One region of the Vreelandella sp. 2A-K22 genome, then DNA from elsewhere that is predicted to be linked to it. Evidence: predicted binding sites of a transcription regulator. Region 1 holds the regulator's gene; each other region holds the start of a gene.
The links. The regulator sigma-54, encoded in region 1, starts transcription at its own class of promoters, with help from an activator protein. The targets are predictions, from matches to a motif close to TGGCACNNNNNTTGCTNT.
Positions count from the first base shown of each region.

Region 2: the regulator sigma-54 is predicted to act here: its motif matches at 3,838-3,855, upstream of urtA (urea ABC transporter substrate-binding protein).
Region 3: the regulator sigma-54 is predicted to act here: its motif matches at 2,773-2,790, upstream of ACW17M_RS08185 (circularly permuted type 2 ATP-grasp protein).

Region 1 is NZ_JBSUGC010000002.1:223,984-229,809, reverse strand. It holds gene ACW17M_RS03345 (KdsC family phosphatase) at 1-343, shown strand, start outside; gene lptC (LPS export ABC transporter periplasmic protein LptC) at 344-913, shown strand; gene lptA (lipopolysaccharide transport periplasmic protein LptA) at 925-1,440, shown strand; gene lptB (LPS export ABC transporter ATP-binding protein) at 1,452-2,201, shown strand; gene ACW17M_RS03325 (RNA polymerase factor sigma-54) at 2,331-3,746, shown strand; gene hpf (ribosome hibernation-promoting factor, HPF/YfiA family) at 3,844-4,152, shown strand; gene ACW17M_RS03315 (PTS sugar transporter subunit IIA) at 4,157-4,627, shown strand; gene rapZ (RNase adapter RapZ) at 4,715-5,647, shown strand; gene ACW17M_RS03305 (HPr family phosphocarrier protein) at 5,693-5,826, shown strand, end outside.
Region 2 is NZ_JBSUGC010000001.1:420,259-426,084, forward strand. It holds gene ACW17M_RS01975 (response regulator) at 1-371, shown strand, start outside; gene ACW17M_RS01980 (Bug family tripartite tricarboxylate transporter substrate binding protein) at 560-1,561, shown strand; gene ACW17M_RS01985 (tripartite tricarboxylate transporter TctB family protein) at 1,561-2,013, shown strand; gene ACW17M_RS01990 (tripartite tricarboxylate transporter permease) at 2,013-3,539, shown strand; gene urtA (urea ABC transporter substrate-binding protein) at 3,973-5,334, shown strand; gene urtB (urea ABC transporter permease subunit UrtB) at 5,528-5,826, shown strand, end outside.
Region 3 is NZ_JBSUGC010000005.1:69,331-75,156, forward strand. It holds gene ACW17M_RS08180 (transglutaminase family protein) at 1-2,512, opposite strand, end outside; gene ACW17M_RS08185 (circularly permuted type 2 ATP-grasp protein) at 2,877-4,358, shown strand; gene ACW17M_RS08190 (alpha-E domain-containing protein) at 4,363-5,373, shown strand; gene ACW17M_RS08195 (zinc-binding metallopeptidase family protein) at 5,370-5,826, opposite strand, start outside.

The DNA of each region.
Region 1 (5,826 bases):
CTCCCCCATGGTTAGCCAACGCGCGGCGGCACTCGGCATTGACCATGTTCACCAAGGCTGTGAAGACAAGCTGGCCACACTGCGCGGGCTCTGCCAGCGCCTCGATATTGAACTAGAGCAGGTGGCTTATTGTGGCGACGACCTACCCGACCTAGCGGCTATCAAACGTTGCGGCGTCGGCATTACCGTGCCAAACGCGCCGGACTATATGCATACCCACGCCGACTGGACTACCGAACGCCTGGGTGGCCACGGTGCCGTGCGTGAGATCTGCGATACGCTGCTTGAATCTCAAGGACACTGGGGCGCGGTGCTCGACACCTATCTGCACGGCCGCACGTAAATGTTTAAACGCTTTAAAGTACGCCTCTGGTTAGCCGGGCTAGTCATCGCGCTGGGGATTCTGCTGGTATGGCTTGACCCCCGCGGGCCTCAAGACACCAGCATCGACCCCGAAGCACAGGCTCAGGAACCTGGCCACGTGCTGGAAAATGCCGAGATTACCCTATTCGGGGATAACGGCAGTGTCATGCAGTCGCTAAAAACACCGCGCCTTATCCATACCCCGCAGCGCAGCGAAACCTGGACGGAAGAGCCCGAGGCAGTACTGTATGACAGCGAAAACCGTCAGTGGCTGGCCAGCGCCGCTGTAGGCACGCTCAACACCGCTACCCAAGCCCTGCTGCTGTCAGGTTCGGCTCGACTGTTTGCACCAGATGAAGGCTGGCAGCTAGATACCGAGCTACTGCACTATGATGGCCTCGAGCAGCATGCCTGGAGTGACACACCGGTATTGATGCAGCAACCGCCGCAGCAAATGAGCGCTTCACGTATGGACGTTTGGCTTAACACCAGCCAGGTTCGCTTAACGGATAATGTGCGCGGCACGCACCCCCCGGCCACACAACGCTAATAGGAACCGCCATGAAAGCCATGATTTCCCCAGCCCTGCTCTACACTGCACTGTTCGGTTTAGCGATACCTTTATCAGTGTTAGCCCAAACCAACTCATCTTCCCAGGCCCCAGTGGAAGTGGAAGCCGACCGTTTAGATCTTGATCAGCGGGCAGGCACAGCTGTTTATACTGGGGATGTGGACATTCGCCAAGGCGAAATGCAACTGCGCGGCGAGCGGGTAGAGATCGAACGCAACGACGCGGGCGAACTCTCGACAGCCACCGCTACCGGTGAGCGCGCCTACTTGCGCCATCAAGGCGAAGGGCAAGAAGGCCCCACGGAAGGCTGGGCGCGGCGGATTATTTATCACGTCGCCGAGCGTCGCGTAGAGCTGATCGACCAAGCCGAACTGACCCAGCAAGAGGACACCTTTAGTGGCGGTCGCCTTGAGTATTTTATTGACCGAGAAGTGATTCAAGCGCGCTCTGACGTTGATGGCAGCGAGCCCCAGCGCATACGCATGACCCTTCAGCCTGAACAATAGGGAGCCTAGCTGTGGCCACTGCTGACACTGCGCCGATCAAAACCCTTTATGCCCACCACCTGGCTAAAAGCTACAAACGCCGCCGAGTGGTCAAAGACATCAATCTGGAGATATCCCAAGGCAGTGTCGTTGGCCTTTTGGGCCCCAACGGCGCGGGCAAAACCACCTCATTTTATATGATTGTTGGGCTGGTCAAATCCGACGCTGGCAAGGTGGGTATCGACGATGTGGATTTAACGCGCGCCCCCATGCACGAGCGCGCAGCCGCGGGGATTGGCTATCTACCTCAAGAGGCGTCTATTTTCCGCAAACTCTCGGTTGCCGAGAATATTATGGCGATACTCGAGACCCGCAAAGAGCTTAACCGCAGCGACCGCGAACAGCGCCTGGAAGCGCTACTCGAAGACTTCCATATCACCCATATTCGCGACAACCTGGGCATGAGCCTTTCGGGCGGCGAGCGCAGGCGTGTAGAAATAGCCCGCTCGCTAGCCACAGAGCCCGCTTTTATTCTGCTCGATGAGCCTTTTGCGGGCGTTGACCCCATCTCGGTAGGTGAGATTAAAACCATCATTCGTGCACTGAAACAGCGCCATATCGGCGTGCTGATCACCGATCACAACGTGCGTGAAACACTAGACATTTGCGATATCGCCTATATCGTCGGCGATGGGCAAATCATCGCCAGTGGCTCGCCCGCCTCGATTCTCACCAACCAAAAAGTAAGGGATGTGTATTTGGGCGCCGATTTTCGCCTGTAATGTTTTTGCCTTAATTGCCCCTAAATAGCGCTTTAAAACAACTTTACGACCAATGGCATGCTTATTGCACTTGCGCCAAGCACTCACTCGCACTAGGGTGGAGCATTCTGATTAACGAGTGGTTCTCAGATGGTCATGAAAGCTTCTCTCCAACTGCGTATCGGCACACAGCTGACCATGACGCCCCAGTTGCAGCAGGCCATTGCGCTGCTGCAACTCTCTACGCTGGATCTTCGTCAAGAAATTCAGCAGGCCCTCGATGCCAATCCCATGCTGGAGCAGGAAGATGAATTTAGTGAACAGGCTGTCAGCGAGCCTAAGGAAGAAGAGTGGTCAGAGAGCATCCCTACTGAGCTCTCGGTAGATAGCGACTGGTCAGATACCTATCAAGATATGGGAAGCCAGGGGGGCAGCAGCAGCGAAGGCCCCGACTTTGAGCGCCAGGCAGCCGGGCAGAGCCTTCATGGCCACCTGCTGTGGCAACTCGCCATGACCGATTTTAGCGCTCGCGAGCAGCTTGTCGCGGAAAGTTTAATCGACGCGCTAGACGCCAACGGCTACCTGACCCAGCCGCTCAACGACATCCGTGAAGGGCTTCGTGCCCAGGGCATTGACGGGCTAAGCCAGCGCGAAGTGGAAACCATTCTACTCAAGCTCCAGCAGTTTGAGCCGACCGGCATATTTGCCCGTGACTTGCGTGAATGCTTGATGCTGCAGCTCGCCGCTCTCCCCGATGATACGCCACTGCTGGTTCCCGCCCGCCGCTTGGTGCGGCAGTTTCTCGAAGCGCTTGGCAAAGACGATATGCGTCTGCTGAAACGCCGTCTAGGGCTCGACGACGAACAGCTGGCCGATGTCATCCTGCTTATTCGCAGCCTAGACCCACGCCCAGGCAGCGCCTACGGCGACACCGATGACAGCTATGTCACCCCCGATCTAGTCGTCCGCCACGATAATGAAGGCTGGCATTTAGAGCTCAACCCCGAGGCCCTGCCACGGCTGCGCATTCAGCCCGACTACGCCAGCTTGATTAAGCGTGCGGATAAAAGCGATGACAACCAGTTTCTCAAAGAGCACTTGCAGGAAGCGCGCTGGTTGATCAAGAGCCTCTCTAGCCGAAACGATACGCTGCTGCGTGTTGGTCGCGAGATCATTACCCGCCAGATTGGCTTTTTAGAGCACGGCGAAGAAGCCATGAAACCACTGATACTGGCCGACATTGCCGAAGCCGTGGAGATGCACGAGTCGACTATTTCACGGGTAACGACGCAAAAATATATCCATACACCCCGTGGTGTGTTTGAACTCAAATACTTTTTCTCAAGCCAGGTGAGCGGTCAAGATGGCGACAGCCACTCCAGCACCGCCATCCGTGCACGACTCAAGAAACTGATTCAAGAGGAGCCGCCCGGCAAGCCGCTTTCAGACAGCCGCTTAGTGACGCTATTAGGCGAAGGAGGGATTCAAGTGGCGCGTCGTACGGTGGCGAAATACCGTGAAGCCATGGGCATTCCCTCTTCCAGTGAACGGCGTCGTTTGCGCTAACTTCGTTAACGTTTCAGGGAAACTCTCGACAAGGGCTTTGCAACGCGGCAAAAAGGGTTACAATCGAAGTACAGTCCGATGGATAAGGAGCACGTCAATGCAAGTAAATATCACTGGTCATCACGTAGAACTGACTGACGCCTTGCGTGACTATGTCAACGAGAAGCTTGAGCGTGTAGAGCGCCATTACGACAATATAACTACGGTGCAAGTCACCTTATCAGTGGAGAAAGAGCGCCAGCAGGCCGCCTGTACGCTGCACGCCGCAGGTGCTGACTTACATGCGGAAGCCCTAGACAGTGATATGTACGCCGCTATCGACGCACTAGCGGACAAAATCGACCGTCAACTCGTTAAACACAAGGAAAAAGCACAAGCTCGCGCCCAAGGCGCCGGTGTGCGTTAATTCAATGACGTTGGAAACCATACTCCCCCCGGAACGCGTTCTGTTCGACGTCCCCGGGGGCAGCAAAAAAAGGGTGCTGGAGTTTTACAGCACCTTTATCGCCCAAAATATCCCCAGCCTGGACAGCCAAGAAGTGTTTAGCCGTTTAATCGGTCGCGAGCGCTTAGGTAGTACGGGTATTGGTAACGGCGTGGCTATTCCTCATGCGCGTAGCCCCCACTGCAACGCCCCTATCGCTGGATTTTTGAAACTGGCTGAAGCGATCGATTTTGACGCTATCGACGGCGACCCGGTAGATCTGGTGTTTGTCCTGTTGGTACCCGAAGAGGCAGATGACACGCATCTCTCACTACTGGGTCAGGTAGCGACCATCATGAATGATGCGGACACGCGCCAGCAACTGCGTAAAGCAGCCAGCCAGCGCGAACTGCTTGAGCTGATTACCGCCAAAATTCGCGAGCAATCAGCGGCCTAAGGGTCTGAAACCCTGTTCAGGGCAGATCACAGCAGGTTATCCGCTCACCACCCTCAACGCAGCTTGATCAAAGCAAAGAGAGACTCTATGCAACTGGTGATCATTAGCGGCCGCTCCGGGTCAGGTAAATCTATCGCCTTGCAAGCGCTGGAAGATCTTGGCTACTACGCGATTGATAACCTCCCAGCTATGTTGCTGGGGTCGTTGGTGGATGAACTGCGTGACCAGGGCGACCGAGCACATTTAGCGGTGAGTATTGATGCCCGCAATTTGCCGGGAGCTCTGGAGCGCCTGCCCTCTTTATTAGACGAGTTGCGCCAGCGTAAAATCGACTTTCAAGTTATTTACCTGACCACCGATGCGCGCATACTGCTTGAGCGTTACTCAGCAACGCGTCGCCGTCATCCGCTGACCCGCGATAGCGAAATGACGCTGGAAGAGGCGATCAATAAAGAAGAGACGACGCTAGAGGATATTCGCGATCTGGCCGATCTATTGATCGATACATCACGATTATCGGTGCACGATTTACGCCGTCGCATTACCGACCAAGTAGCCCATCAGCGGCGCGACAAGCTGACGCTAACGCTGGAATCGTTTGGGTATAAACGCGGCGTACCGTTAGACGCCGACCTGGTCTTCGATGTGCGCTGCCTGCCAAATCCGTACTGGGATCCAACGCTGCGCCAGTTCACTGGCCGCGACGCGGAAATCGTGGCTTTTTTGAACAGCTATCCGATTGTTGATGCCATGAGCGACGACATCTTGGCCTGGCTAGAGCGTTGGCTACCCGCTTACCAGAATAGCCAACGTAGCTACATGACTATCGCGATTGGCTGTACTGGTGGCCAGCACCGCTCGGTCTATATGGCCGAGAAGTTAGCGGAAAAATTGACTCCTAGCATGGGCGAAGTTCAACTTCGCCACCGCGAACTGGGTCTGCACTACACCATAAGCGAACAGTTGGCCGCTCCCCTCGTCAGCGCTTCCACACCTAACGAGCGGCCAGAGACCTCTTAAGCGCGTCTATCCATTAATGACACCACTCGGCGAAAAGGAACCAGGGTGCCAGAACGCATACTTACACTTACCAATCAACGCGGGCTACACGCTCGCGCGGCGACAAAACTGGTCAAATGCGGCCAACAGTTCACGGCAAAAATACGCGTTTACAAACAGCAACAGGCCGCCGACGCCGC
Region 2 (5,826 bases), on a different contig from region 1:
TGACCCGCTTTCGTCGCGAGCGTGAAGCCTTGGCCAACCGTGCCGAGATGAATCAGGATGAACTGGACTCCGTGCTGGCGCGCCTGAAGCCCGGCGAGCCGTTGCGTGCTAAAAGCCAAACCCTGCCTAAAGGTATTGATCGGCTGACGCTGCGCCGGGTGATTGATGCCCTGGCCGACGCACCCGACTCGCTCACCGCCATGCAGATGGCACGCATCATGGGGGCCAGTCGCTCAACCGCCCGCCGTTATTTAGAGTTTTTAGTTGCCGAGCAGGCGGTGAGTGCTGAGCTGGGCTATGGTGATGTAGGGCGGCCTGAGCGCCGCTATCGGCTGTTGGAGGCAGCACACGAGTGGCTGGCTTCTCTATAAGCGCATGCTATAAGTAAGTCGGCGTGAACAAAATGAACAAAATGCCCATAAAGAACATTTTGTCTTTTATGCGCACAAGCTTGTCGGTCAGGGGCGTGGTCTTCTAACGTTCGCGGCGTGCAGTCTCACAATAAGAAGCTTTAAACAACAAACTCATCACACAACAAAACTGATACGTGGAGAACGCCATGATTCTCAAGCCTGCCTTTAAATATATAACCCTGCTGGCCCTTCCACTAGCGGCTGTTACAGCCTTCTCTAGCACTGCCGCTGCCTTCGAACCGGAGGGTAAGGTGGAATGTATCGCTCCGTCCGATCCCGGCGGCGGCTGGGACTTTACCTGCCGCAGTGTGGGTAATGTCATGCAGGAGCTTGATCTAGTACCGGCGAATGTACAAACCATCAATATGGCTGGCGCTGGTGGCGGTGTGGCGTTTGCTCATACTATAAGCAAGCGCGCCGGTGACGACCATCTGCTGGTAGCGGCGTCCACGGCTACTACGACTCGTCTGGCTCAAGGACAATTCCCTGGGCTGACTGCCGATCAGGTCAATTGGATCGGTGCTCTAGGTGCGGATTACGGGATTATCGCCGTAGCCGCTGATTCCGAGATCGATGACCTGAATGAATTGATGGACTCACTTAAGGAAGACCCGCGTAGTGTCAAGTTCGCCGGCGGTAGCGCTAAGGGCGGTTGGGATCATCTTAAAGTGTTGATTGCTGCTCAGGCAGCCGATGTCGAGAATCTTCCGCGCATTGCCTACCTTTCGTACAACAATGGTGGTGAAGCGTTAACCCAAGTGATCGGCGGGCACGTAGACGCCTTTACCGGTGATATCACCGAAGCCCAAGGGTTTATGGAGTCTGGCGACTTGCGCGTCCTAGCGGTACTCTCCGAAGAGCGCCTACCGGGAGACCTGTCTGATATCCCCACCGCACGCGAGCAAGGCATCGACGCCCTTGGCCCCAACTGGCGCGGCTTTTATATGCCTGCGGATGTCTCCGAAGAAGCTAAAGCGTATTGGACCGATGCCATGGACACTATTTACCAGAGTGAAGAGTGGCAGAATGTCATGGCTCAAAACGGTTTGATGCCTTTCCACATGACCGCTGGTGAGTTTGAAGAGTTTGTACTCAACCAGATCAGTGACATTGAACAGCTCTCTAAAGATATTGGATTGATTCAGTAATGACTTTCAATGACCGCATCTTTGGGGTCTTGATGATCGTCCTGGCCGTTGCGTACGGCTGGGCCGCGACTCAGTTCCCGGAGCCGTTTGGTGGGGCCGAAGCCGTCGGCCCTGACACTTTTCCGAAATTGCTGGCCGTGGTGCTGGCAATTTCCAGCCTTTATTTGATTGTACGCCCTGATCCCGACAACGCCTGGCCTTGGAGCCGTACGGGTGTCGAGCTAATCATCGCCGTGGTGGTGCTGATCTTTTACGCCATGCTGCTTCAGCCGCTGGGCTTCATTATTAGCACTACGCTTGCCGTGGGAACGCTTTGCTGGCGCATGGGGGCTCGGCCGTTCAATGCTTACATGACCGGGGCAGTCTCGGCAGTAGTCGTGTACTTTCTGTTTAGTTTTGCACTTGATCTCGCCTTACCGCTGGGTCTGTTGTCATTCCTGGAGGTGAACTGATGGAAACTCTAGGTTACCTAATGGATGGTTTTGGCGTTGCTCTGCAACCCCATAACCTGATGTTCGCCTTGCTAGGTGCTTTTCTTGGCACGTTGATCGGCGCTTTGCCGGGGTTAGGCCCTGCCAATGGCGTGGCCATTCTGATACCGCTGGCATTTAGTTTAGGGCTCGCTCCAGAAACGGCTCTGATTATGCTGACGTCAGTGTATGCGGGTGCCATGTACGGTGGGCGTATCTCATCGATTCTGTTAAATATTCCCGGCGATGAACCGGCCATGATGACCTGTCTTGATGGTTATCCTATGGCCCAGAAGGGCAAGGCTTCCGAGGCGCTGGCGATCTCTGCGGTGGCCTCTTTTATCGGTAGTCTTATCGCCACTATTGGTTTGATCTTGCTGGCACCATTGTTGGCTAACTTTGCTTTAACGTTCGGCCCTGCGGAATATTTTGCGCTCTTCCTGCTGGCGTTCGCTACCTTAGGCGGTATTACCGGTAAAAACCCCATCAAAACAGTGGTTGCCGCCTGTATTGGTCTAATGATCGCCACGGTGGGTATCGACAATACCGGTGTGCAGCGCTACACCTTTGGGGTGCTCGAACTTTTTGAAGGCGTGGACTTCATCATTGCTATCGTCGGTCTGTTTGCCATTTCCGAGCTGCTCTTCTTCATCGAAGAGCGTGCAGGCGGTGGTAAAGAGAAGATGAAGGTCAACAAACTTTCGCTCTCCTGGAAAGATATCCGCGAAATTCTTCCCACCAGTTTTCGCGGTGGGGTGCTAGGGTTTGTCGCCGGGGTGCTGCCTGGTGCTGGTGCTTCGTTGGGTAGCTTCATCAGCTATACCCTTGAAAAACGTGTGTTGGGTAAGAAAGGCTATTTTGGACAAGGCGACCCGCGTGGTGTGGCTGCTCCAGAATCTGGCAACAACGCTGCTTCGAGCGGTGCTCTGGTTCCCATGCTAACCCTAGGTGTGCCGGGTAGTGGTACTACTGCAGTACTCTTAGCGTTGTTGATTTCGCTCAATATTACCCCTGGGCCGCTGATGTTCACCCAGAATGCCGACATCGTCTGGGGCGTGATCGCAGCACTATTGATCGGTAACTTTTTGCTGCTGATCCTTAATATTCCGTTGGTGGGCATCTTCGTCAAGCTGCTGTCCGTGCCGCCGATGTACTTGCTGCCGATCGTCACGATGATTGCCTTCGTGGGTATCTACTCGATCAGTAACACCATCTTTGACCTCTACTTTATGGTGGCCTTTGGGGTGGGTGGTTATGTCCTGCGCAAGCTTGAGATTCCGCTGGTGCCAGTGATTCTTGGCTTGTTGTTGGGGCCAGAGATGGAGAAGAATCTGCGCCATGCCATGGATATTTCCGATGGCGACTGGATGATTCTTTGGGATAGCGGTCTGGCTATCGGCCTTTGGGTTTTTGCTGGATTGGGCTTGATCCTGCCTTATATTGTGGGCCCTCTGCTGCGTCGTGGTATGAAGGCAACCCCCAATTCAGGTTCGCCTGAAAGCGATTAAATACTTAAAGAAGTAATGTTGAGCAACGGGGCGCCGACGAAAGTCGGCGCTCTTTTTTTATTTCCGTTTTTGACGGGTAACAAAGAGTGGTTCTGTAACTGATAAGTAATCACTGGGTTGCTGTTATGTATTTTAAAAGCCCGCGTATCTAATTGGTGCACCGAATCTTATTGGTGCATTGGCAGGGTGCTTTAGCTGCTTTTCTGCGCTTTATTTTGGTGCATATTGAGAAAGTCGAGATTTTCTGATGATTATTAAGTGGCTGATTAGATAGCTATAAGACAACTTTGTGCCAATCTGGCGCACCCCTTGCAAGAGCTGTTGGCTAGTAGACGTATTGGGGGGAGCTAACACAACCACCCCAAGTGCGAAGCCAATCATCAAGCCCTGGTCATAACAAACCCCAGTCATAAGGGGCGCAAGGAGATTAACAATGCACACTCTCAAACGCTCGACACACCCTCGCCCATACCTTTCAAGTGGCCGTTTCGCGACCGCTTTACTCACCACTGCCATCATGGGGGTCAGCACCCAGGCTATCGCCCAGGACGACGACCCGATCAAAGTTGGTATCCTGCACTCCCTCTCCGGCACCATGGCGATTAGTGAAACTGTCCTCAAAGACACCGTCGAAATGCTTATCGAGCAGCAGAACGAAGCCGGTGGTTTGCTGGGCCGTCAGTTAGAGGCCGTGGTGGTTGACCCGGCGTCTAACTGGCCGCTGTTTGCCGAACGCGCCCGGGAGCTGCTGGATCAGGAAGAAGTGGACGTGATTTTTGGCAACTGGACGTCGGTTTCGCGTAAATCCGTGCTGCCCGTCGTAGAGGAGCTCAACGGGCTGCTGTTCTACCCGGTGCAGTATGAAGGCGAAGAATCCTCTGAAAACGTCTTCTACACCGGCGCGGCGCCTAACCAGCAGGCGATTCCTGCGGTTGAATACCTTATCAACGAAGTCGGTATCGAGCGCTTTGCACTAGTGGGTACTGACTATGTCTATCCGCGGACCACTAACCGTATCCTTGAAGCCTTCCTCAAGGATGAACACGGCATCGCGGATGAGGACATCATGGTCAACTACACGCCGTTCGGTCACTCCGATTGGCAGAACATCGTGGCAGAAATTCGCCGCTTCGGTGAAGAGGGTAAACCGACCGCCGTAATCTCGACGGTTAACGGCGACGCCAACGTGCCGTTCTATACCGAGCTCTCCAACCAGGGTATCGACGCTGCCGATATTCCCGTCATCGCCTTCTCTGTGGGTGAGCAGGAGCTTACCGGTATTGATACCGGCCCGCTGGTAGGCCACTTGGCTGCCTGGAACTACTTCATGAGCGTCGATAACGATGACAACTACGACTTTATCGATGCCTGGATTGAGTACACCGGCGACGATATGGCAGTGACCAACGACCCAATGGAAGCGCATTACATCGGCTTCAATATGTGGGCCGAAGCGGTTCGCAAAGCGGGCACGACAGACGTCGATACGGTGAAAGACGCCATTATCGGTGTGACCGTACCTAACCTCTCCGGCGGTTATGCGGCGATGATGCCCAACCACCACATCACCAAGCCGGTGCTGATCGGTGAGATTCAGGACAACGGTCAGTTCGATATCGTTTGGCAGACGCCGTCTACCGTGGCGGGCGACGCCTGGTCTGACTACCTGCCTGGCTCCCGTGACCTGATTGCCGATTGGCGCAAGCCGATGGAGTGCGGCAACTTCAACGTCGTGAACGGCTCGTGCGGTGGCAGCACCGCAGCAGAAGAAGCCGAAGCGGCGCTCGCTGAGTAAGCACGTCTATCGCAGTGGAAATAACTTCTTTTAAAACTGCCCGCTCGCTGGTGCTAGGGCAGGCTGAAGCGAGGGTCTTTTGCCATGGATGGCAAAAGTAGCGCCCAAGGATGGGTTTACAGCGCCCTCGCGGAAGCCTGCGCTGGCACCGATATATTCAGTTACCCTCTTAGATAACCAAAGGAAGAACCCCATGAGGCGTTTCCTTTCCTTAGGGCTGCTGTGCCTACTGTTGTTAAGCATCACAGTGACCGCCCAAGCACAAACGAGCTCCACGAATACTGCCGACGATGCGGCCGCGCTCGAACTGTTGGAGGCGCTGGACGTTGAGTCTTACGCCGCCAAAGGCGAAGCGATCACCGCGATTTTGCAAAGCGACGACGAACGCGCCCGAGACTGGTTGCAGGCCTTGCTGGATGGCCGCTTGCAGCGCACCGAAGACGGCCGGTTCGTGCTGGTGCTAGAGAACCGCGGCCGCGACTGGCCGGTGGC
Region 3 (5,826 bases), on a different contig from region 1:
GTTTGTCGATACAGAATTCGGCGCGGTGAGTATTGCCGGTTAAGTCGGTGAGCAGGTGGCGCAATAAGCGATCGACCAGCCAGGGCTGCACCACTTCGCCTTCGGGCATTTGCTGTAGGGCGATCTCCAGCTCATAGAGGGCTTCATGGCGAGCTTCATCCACCCGCGGCGCCTGGCTGGTGGGGCCAATAAACAGACCCGAAAACAGGTAAGAGAGACTCGGGTGGTGCTGCCAGTAGGTGACTAAACTGGCGAGCAGGTCCGGACGACGCAAAAACGGTGAATCGTCAGGCGTCAACCCGCCCAGGGTGACATGGTTGCCACCGCCGGTACCGGTGTGGCGGCCATCGAGCATAAATTTTTCAGTGCCCAGGCGGGTTTCCCGTGCTTCAGCGTAAAGCCGTTCGGTTTGTGCCACCAGGGTTTGCCAACTGGCCGCAGGCATAATATTCACTTCGATCACGCCTGGGTCGGGGGTGATCATAAAATTTTCCAGACGCGGATCCCGAGGGGGCGAGTAGCCCTCTATCATGACCGGGCAAGCGAGCTCCTTGGCGCACTCCTCAACGGTGCTAAGTAGATCCAGGTAGTGCTCTAAGCCGGTCAGCGGGGGCAGGAAAATATTTAGGCGACCATCCCGTGGCTCCACACATATGCTGGTGTGAATAACATTACTTTCCCTATCGCTGTTTGCCTGGGGCTGCTGTTGAACGGATTCGCCCTCGGGGTGTGATGGGCTCGGGTGGCTTGAGCGCCCCAAGCGTTCGGCATCACTGATATGCAGCTGTTCGGCGTTGCGGCGGGCAACTTCACCGTGAATATCACCCAGTTCAGGCCGAGGAGCGAACAGCGATTCAGGCTGCGGCTGCTCCTCTGGGTCAGCCCAGGGAAGCGTTGAAAGGGGTAAGCGTAGGCCCATGGGCGAATCGCCGGGCACCAGAAATAAGTGGTCGCGCTTGAGCGGCCAGCGGCCGCTCTCCCAGAGGTGGGCTTGGCTGATCGAGTGGCGCAGCGGCAGGGCGTAGCCCACGACTTCGTCTAACCCCTGCTCCAATAAGCGAGCTAAACGGTGGCGTTCGGCGTCATCTTTTAGATTGGCTTCGCGTGGGTCGACATTGACCGGCAGCGATTGCTCTTTCCAGAGGTAGTAGTAGGCATCTTCATACGCCGGAATCCAGTAGCGCTCAGCCACGCCCAGGCGTTCGCTAAGTGCTTTGGTAAAGCGTTGGGCAGTGGTGTCATCCACGGCTACCTTGGGGGCGCCTTCCATACAAGCTAGCCATTTTGGATCTCGCCATAGCGGCACGCCATCTTTCCGCCAATAGCAGGCCAGCGCCCAGCGCGGTAACGGTTCACCGGGGTACCATTTGCCCTGCTGTTGCTGAATAGCGCTGCCGGGCGCATAGGCGGCTTGCAGCCGGGTTAGCAGTGCCTCGGCGCGTTCGCGCTTATGCTCACCTAACGCTTCGGTATTCCACTGAGGGCTCTCCATATCATCGACGGATACAAACGTGGGTTCGCCCCCCATAGTAAGGCGTACGTCCTGCTGCAAGAGTTCAGCGTCCACTTGGTCGCCCAACGCGCAGATACGCCGCCACTGTTCATCGCTATAGGGCTTGGTGACCCTTGGGTCTTCATGGATGCGCTCGACCTCCATGGTCACATCAAAGGTGACTTCGCACTTATCCGAGAACCCGGTGATGGCCGCAGCGCTACCCGTCGTCGGAGTGGCGGCGAGCGGAATGTGTCCTTCGCCAGCGAACAGGCCTGAGGTGGGGTCAAGGCCTACCCAGCCAGCGCCGGGCAGGAAGACTTCGGTCCAGGCGTGCAGGTCGGTGAAGTCCACCTCGCTGCCGCTAGGGCCGTCCAGCGCTTTAACATCTGACTTGAGCTGAATGAGATAGCCGGACACAAAACGAGCGGCGAGGCCCAGATGGCGGAAAATTTGCACCAGCAGCCAGGCACTGTCGCGGCAGGAGCCGCTGGCGAGTGTCAGCGTCTCTTCGCAGCTCTGGACACCGGGCTCCAGGCGCACTAGGTAACCGATGTCATTCTGCAGACGTTGATTAAGCGCGACCAGAAAATCGACGGTGGTAGTCGGTTCACGGGGAACGGCTTTGAGCCACTCCATCAGCCGTGGCCCTGATTCGGTTATTTCAAGATAGGGGCTTAGTTCTTGGCGCAGCGCTTCTGGGTAAGCAAAGGGAATCGTTTGCGCAATGTCGTCCAAGAAGAAATCGAACGGGTTAATCACCGTCATCGGGACGATTAGCTCGACGGCAATGGTTAACTCTTGGCGCGGTTCAGGGAACACCACGCGAGCATTGAAGTTGCCGAACGGATCCTGTTGCCAGTTTAAAAAGTGGTCATCGCCGGAGAGTTTGAGCGAGTACGCTTCGATATGAGTACGGCAGTGGGGCGCTGGGCGCAGTCGAATAACATGGGGCGAAAGACGCACCTGGCGGTCAAAGTGGTAAGCCGTACGATGATACAAGGCAACGCGAATGGTCATGAGCCACCCTCAAAAGAACCGTTATTAACCGGCTGGTCGGTTGGGTTAAGGAATAACCGAACGTTTCGCAAGTATCGTTCCACTTTTACTTTTTTGCAGCCGCTATCTTAACTAAGACGTTTAACTAAAGTGGAAATCGCGTTATGCACCAACTTGATGCCACTTGCGCGCACCAAGATAGGGCGTAAAGGCGTTTTAATTTCCTCGTGCTCTCTGTCAAGTGGCGTTTAAGTAAGTGAACGTTGAAATATCGCAAAAGATGGTACGCATTTTGCTCTCATTTGTTTGATTGTTTTGCACGCGGCAGGCCTACACTGAGCATTGAGGAAGTTGCCGCTTCCACCCCCGCGCCAGGAGAGCGCCCATGAGCCAAGTGAATTGGAATAACTATGCGTGTCGTGATTACTACGATGAGCTGATGGCCGCTCCCGGTCAGCCACGCGAGTCAGCGGGTGAATTGTGCAACATGTTGGCAAGGTTTAGTGCCGAGGAGTTAGCGGAGCGAAAAACCGCAGCGGAGATCGCTATTCGTACCATGGGGATTACCTTCACCGTCTACTCTGAAGGCGCGATGATTGACCGTGCCTGGCCCTTTGATATTGTGCCGCGAATCATTCCCGCCAGTGAGTGGCGTAAAACCGAGGCAGGCCTTAAGCAGCGCGTGCAGGCGCTGAATCTATTTATCGATGACCTTTACCATGATCAAAAAGTCATTAAGGATAAAGTACTGCCCGCCGAGGTGCTGGCACAATCGGTTAATTTCCGCCCCCAGTGTGTTGGCATTAACCCCCCTCACGGCGTATGGGCTCATGTATGTGGCTCTGACCTGGTGCGCGATGGCGACGGGACGCTCTACGTGCTGGAGGATAACTTACGCATTCCTTCCGGTGTCTCCTACATGCTGGAAAACCGCAATGTCACCAAGCGGGTACTGCCGGAGCTGTTCGCCTCAGGCAAGATTTTGCCCGTTGATGACTATGTGGCTCAGCTTTACGACATGCTGGCGGCGATGTCGCCAAGGCCAGGTGATGACCCCCAGGTAGTGGTACTGACCCCCGGGATCTACAACTCTGCCTATTTTGAGCACGCCTATCTTGCCCAGCAAATGGGCGTCGAGCTGGTGCAGGGAAGTGATCTACTCGTTGATGACGATGATGTGGTGTACATGCGCACCGTGGAAGGGCTACGCCGGGTCGATGTTATTTACCGCCGTGTAGACGATGAGTTTCTCGACCCGGAAGCATTTAACCCGGAATCCATGCTGGGGGTGGCGGGCCTAATGCGCGCCTGGCGGGCGGGGAAAGTAGCACTTGCCAATGCGCCGGGGGCTGGCGTGGCGGACGATAAGGTCGTTTACGCCTTTGTTCCCGCGTTGATTCGCTACTACCTCGATCAAGAGCCGCTGATCCCCAACGTGCCCAGCTACCTGTGTATGTTCGAGGACGATCGCCGCTATGTACTCGACCACCTGGATGAATTGGTAGTGAAACCGGCCAATGAGTCGGGGGGCTACGGTATGCTCATTGGCCCACGCTCAACCAAAGAGACCCGCGAAGAGTTTGCCCGTTTGATTAAGGCGAACCCGCGCAACTATATGGCTCAGCCTACCCTGGCACTGTCGACCACGCCTACGCTAGCGAATGGATTACCGCAGCCGCGCCATGTGGATTTACGCCCTTTCATACTCTCTGGACCTGAAATCCACGTTACCACCGGTGGCCTCACCCGGGTGGCATTGATAGAGGGGTCGCTGGTGGTGAACTCCTCTCAAGGTGGTGGCAGTAAAGACACCTGGATTGTAGAAACCGACGACAAGGCGGCAGCGGCCGCGGTGAAAGGAGCCTAACGCCATGCTGTCACGCGTTGCAGAGAACCTCTACTGGATGGCGCGCTATATTGAACGTGCGGAAGACACTGCCCGTTTGCTGAGTGTCAATAGCCACCTTATGCTCGATTTGCCGGGGCGCCTGCCGTTAGGTTGGGCACCGCTTATCGAAATGACCGGCAGTCTGGAAGCCTTTACCGCACGCCATAAAGACTTTGATGAACGCAATGTGGTGCACTTTTTATGCGCTGATACTGACAATGATATTTCGATTATCTCTGCGCTTGCCAGTGCCCGTGAGAACCTCAGAACCACTCGGGATGTGGTGCCTCGGGAGATTTGGGAAGAGGTTAACCAGCTCTATCTGAGCGTGGCCGATCATGCCGAAAACGGCGTTAGTCCACGCCGTCGCGATAGCTTTCTCAAAAGCGTCATCCGTAGCTGCCAGGCGTTGACAGGCCTGATTGAAGGCACGTTAAGCCATGGCCCTGCGCGTACCTTTATTGAGCTGGGGCGTCAGTTAGAGCGGGCCGATATGACTACCCGTATTGTGGATGTGCGCTCTGCCAGCCTGCTGCCGCAAAACCCTGAAGAGCTGCTGCCGTTTGAAAACCTGCAGTGGATGAGCGTACTCAAATCGCTCACCGCCTACCAAATGTACCGTCAGCAGGTACGCTTACGCGTTCGGGGCCCGGATGTGCTGCGCTTTTTGCTGCAAGATCCTAATCTGCCACGCTCCATTGCCTGCAGCTTGGAGACGCTGGGCCATGAGCTGACGCTACTGCCAAGACAGGATCGACCGGCAGCGACCGTTTCACTGGTGCGCGCCGATGTGGTGGATGCCGATATTCAAGCGCTGGCCCACTCACCCAGCAAGCTGCACCTGTTTATCGACGAACTTCAGATCGGCTTTGCCGCTATCCACGATACGCTTAGCGCAACCTACTTTGTGAATGACGACAGCGTGCCCCGCGTTACCCAAAACCAGAGTCAGAGCCAGAGTCAAAGCCACGCAGGGGATAACGATAACGACTAACCAGTGGGGGAGTCGCGCTCTAGCGGGCTGGCGGCCTGCACGATTCGATGCAGGTACGTCAGCTTCTCGCGCACCGCTGGGGCAAGCACTCCTGGGGCCAAATCGAGCAGGCCCATATCCCGGTTGAGCTCATTCACTGCCATCCCTACCTGATGAAAGGCAATCAGCATGCTCTCCAGACTGCCGTCGTACTCAACGGGGGTAATGCCCATGTGCAGTGCGGTATCCAGCACGGCGACCATATCCAAGTAGTAGGCAAATGTTTCAGCAAAATCTTCCCAGGGGTGCATGGTGGCGTAAGCAGAGATGAAGCGATTAGGCCAGTCGCTGGGCGCCCCCTGCTGGTAGTAGCGCTCTAACGCTTCGGCATAGGTTGGCCGGTGGTGATTGCCAAATACCGCACGGCAATTCTCTTCATCGCGATCCTTAACCAATACATCCCAATAGTAGTGG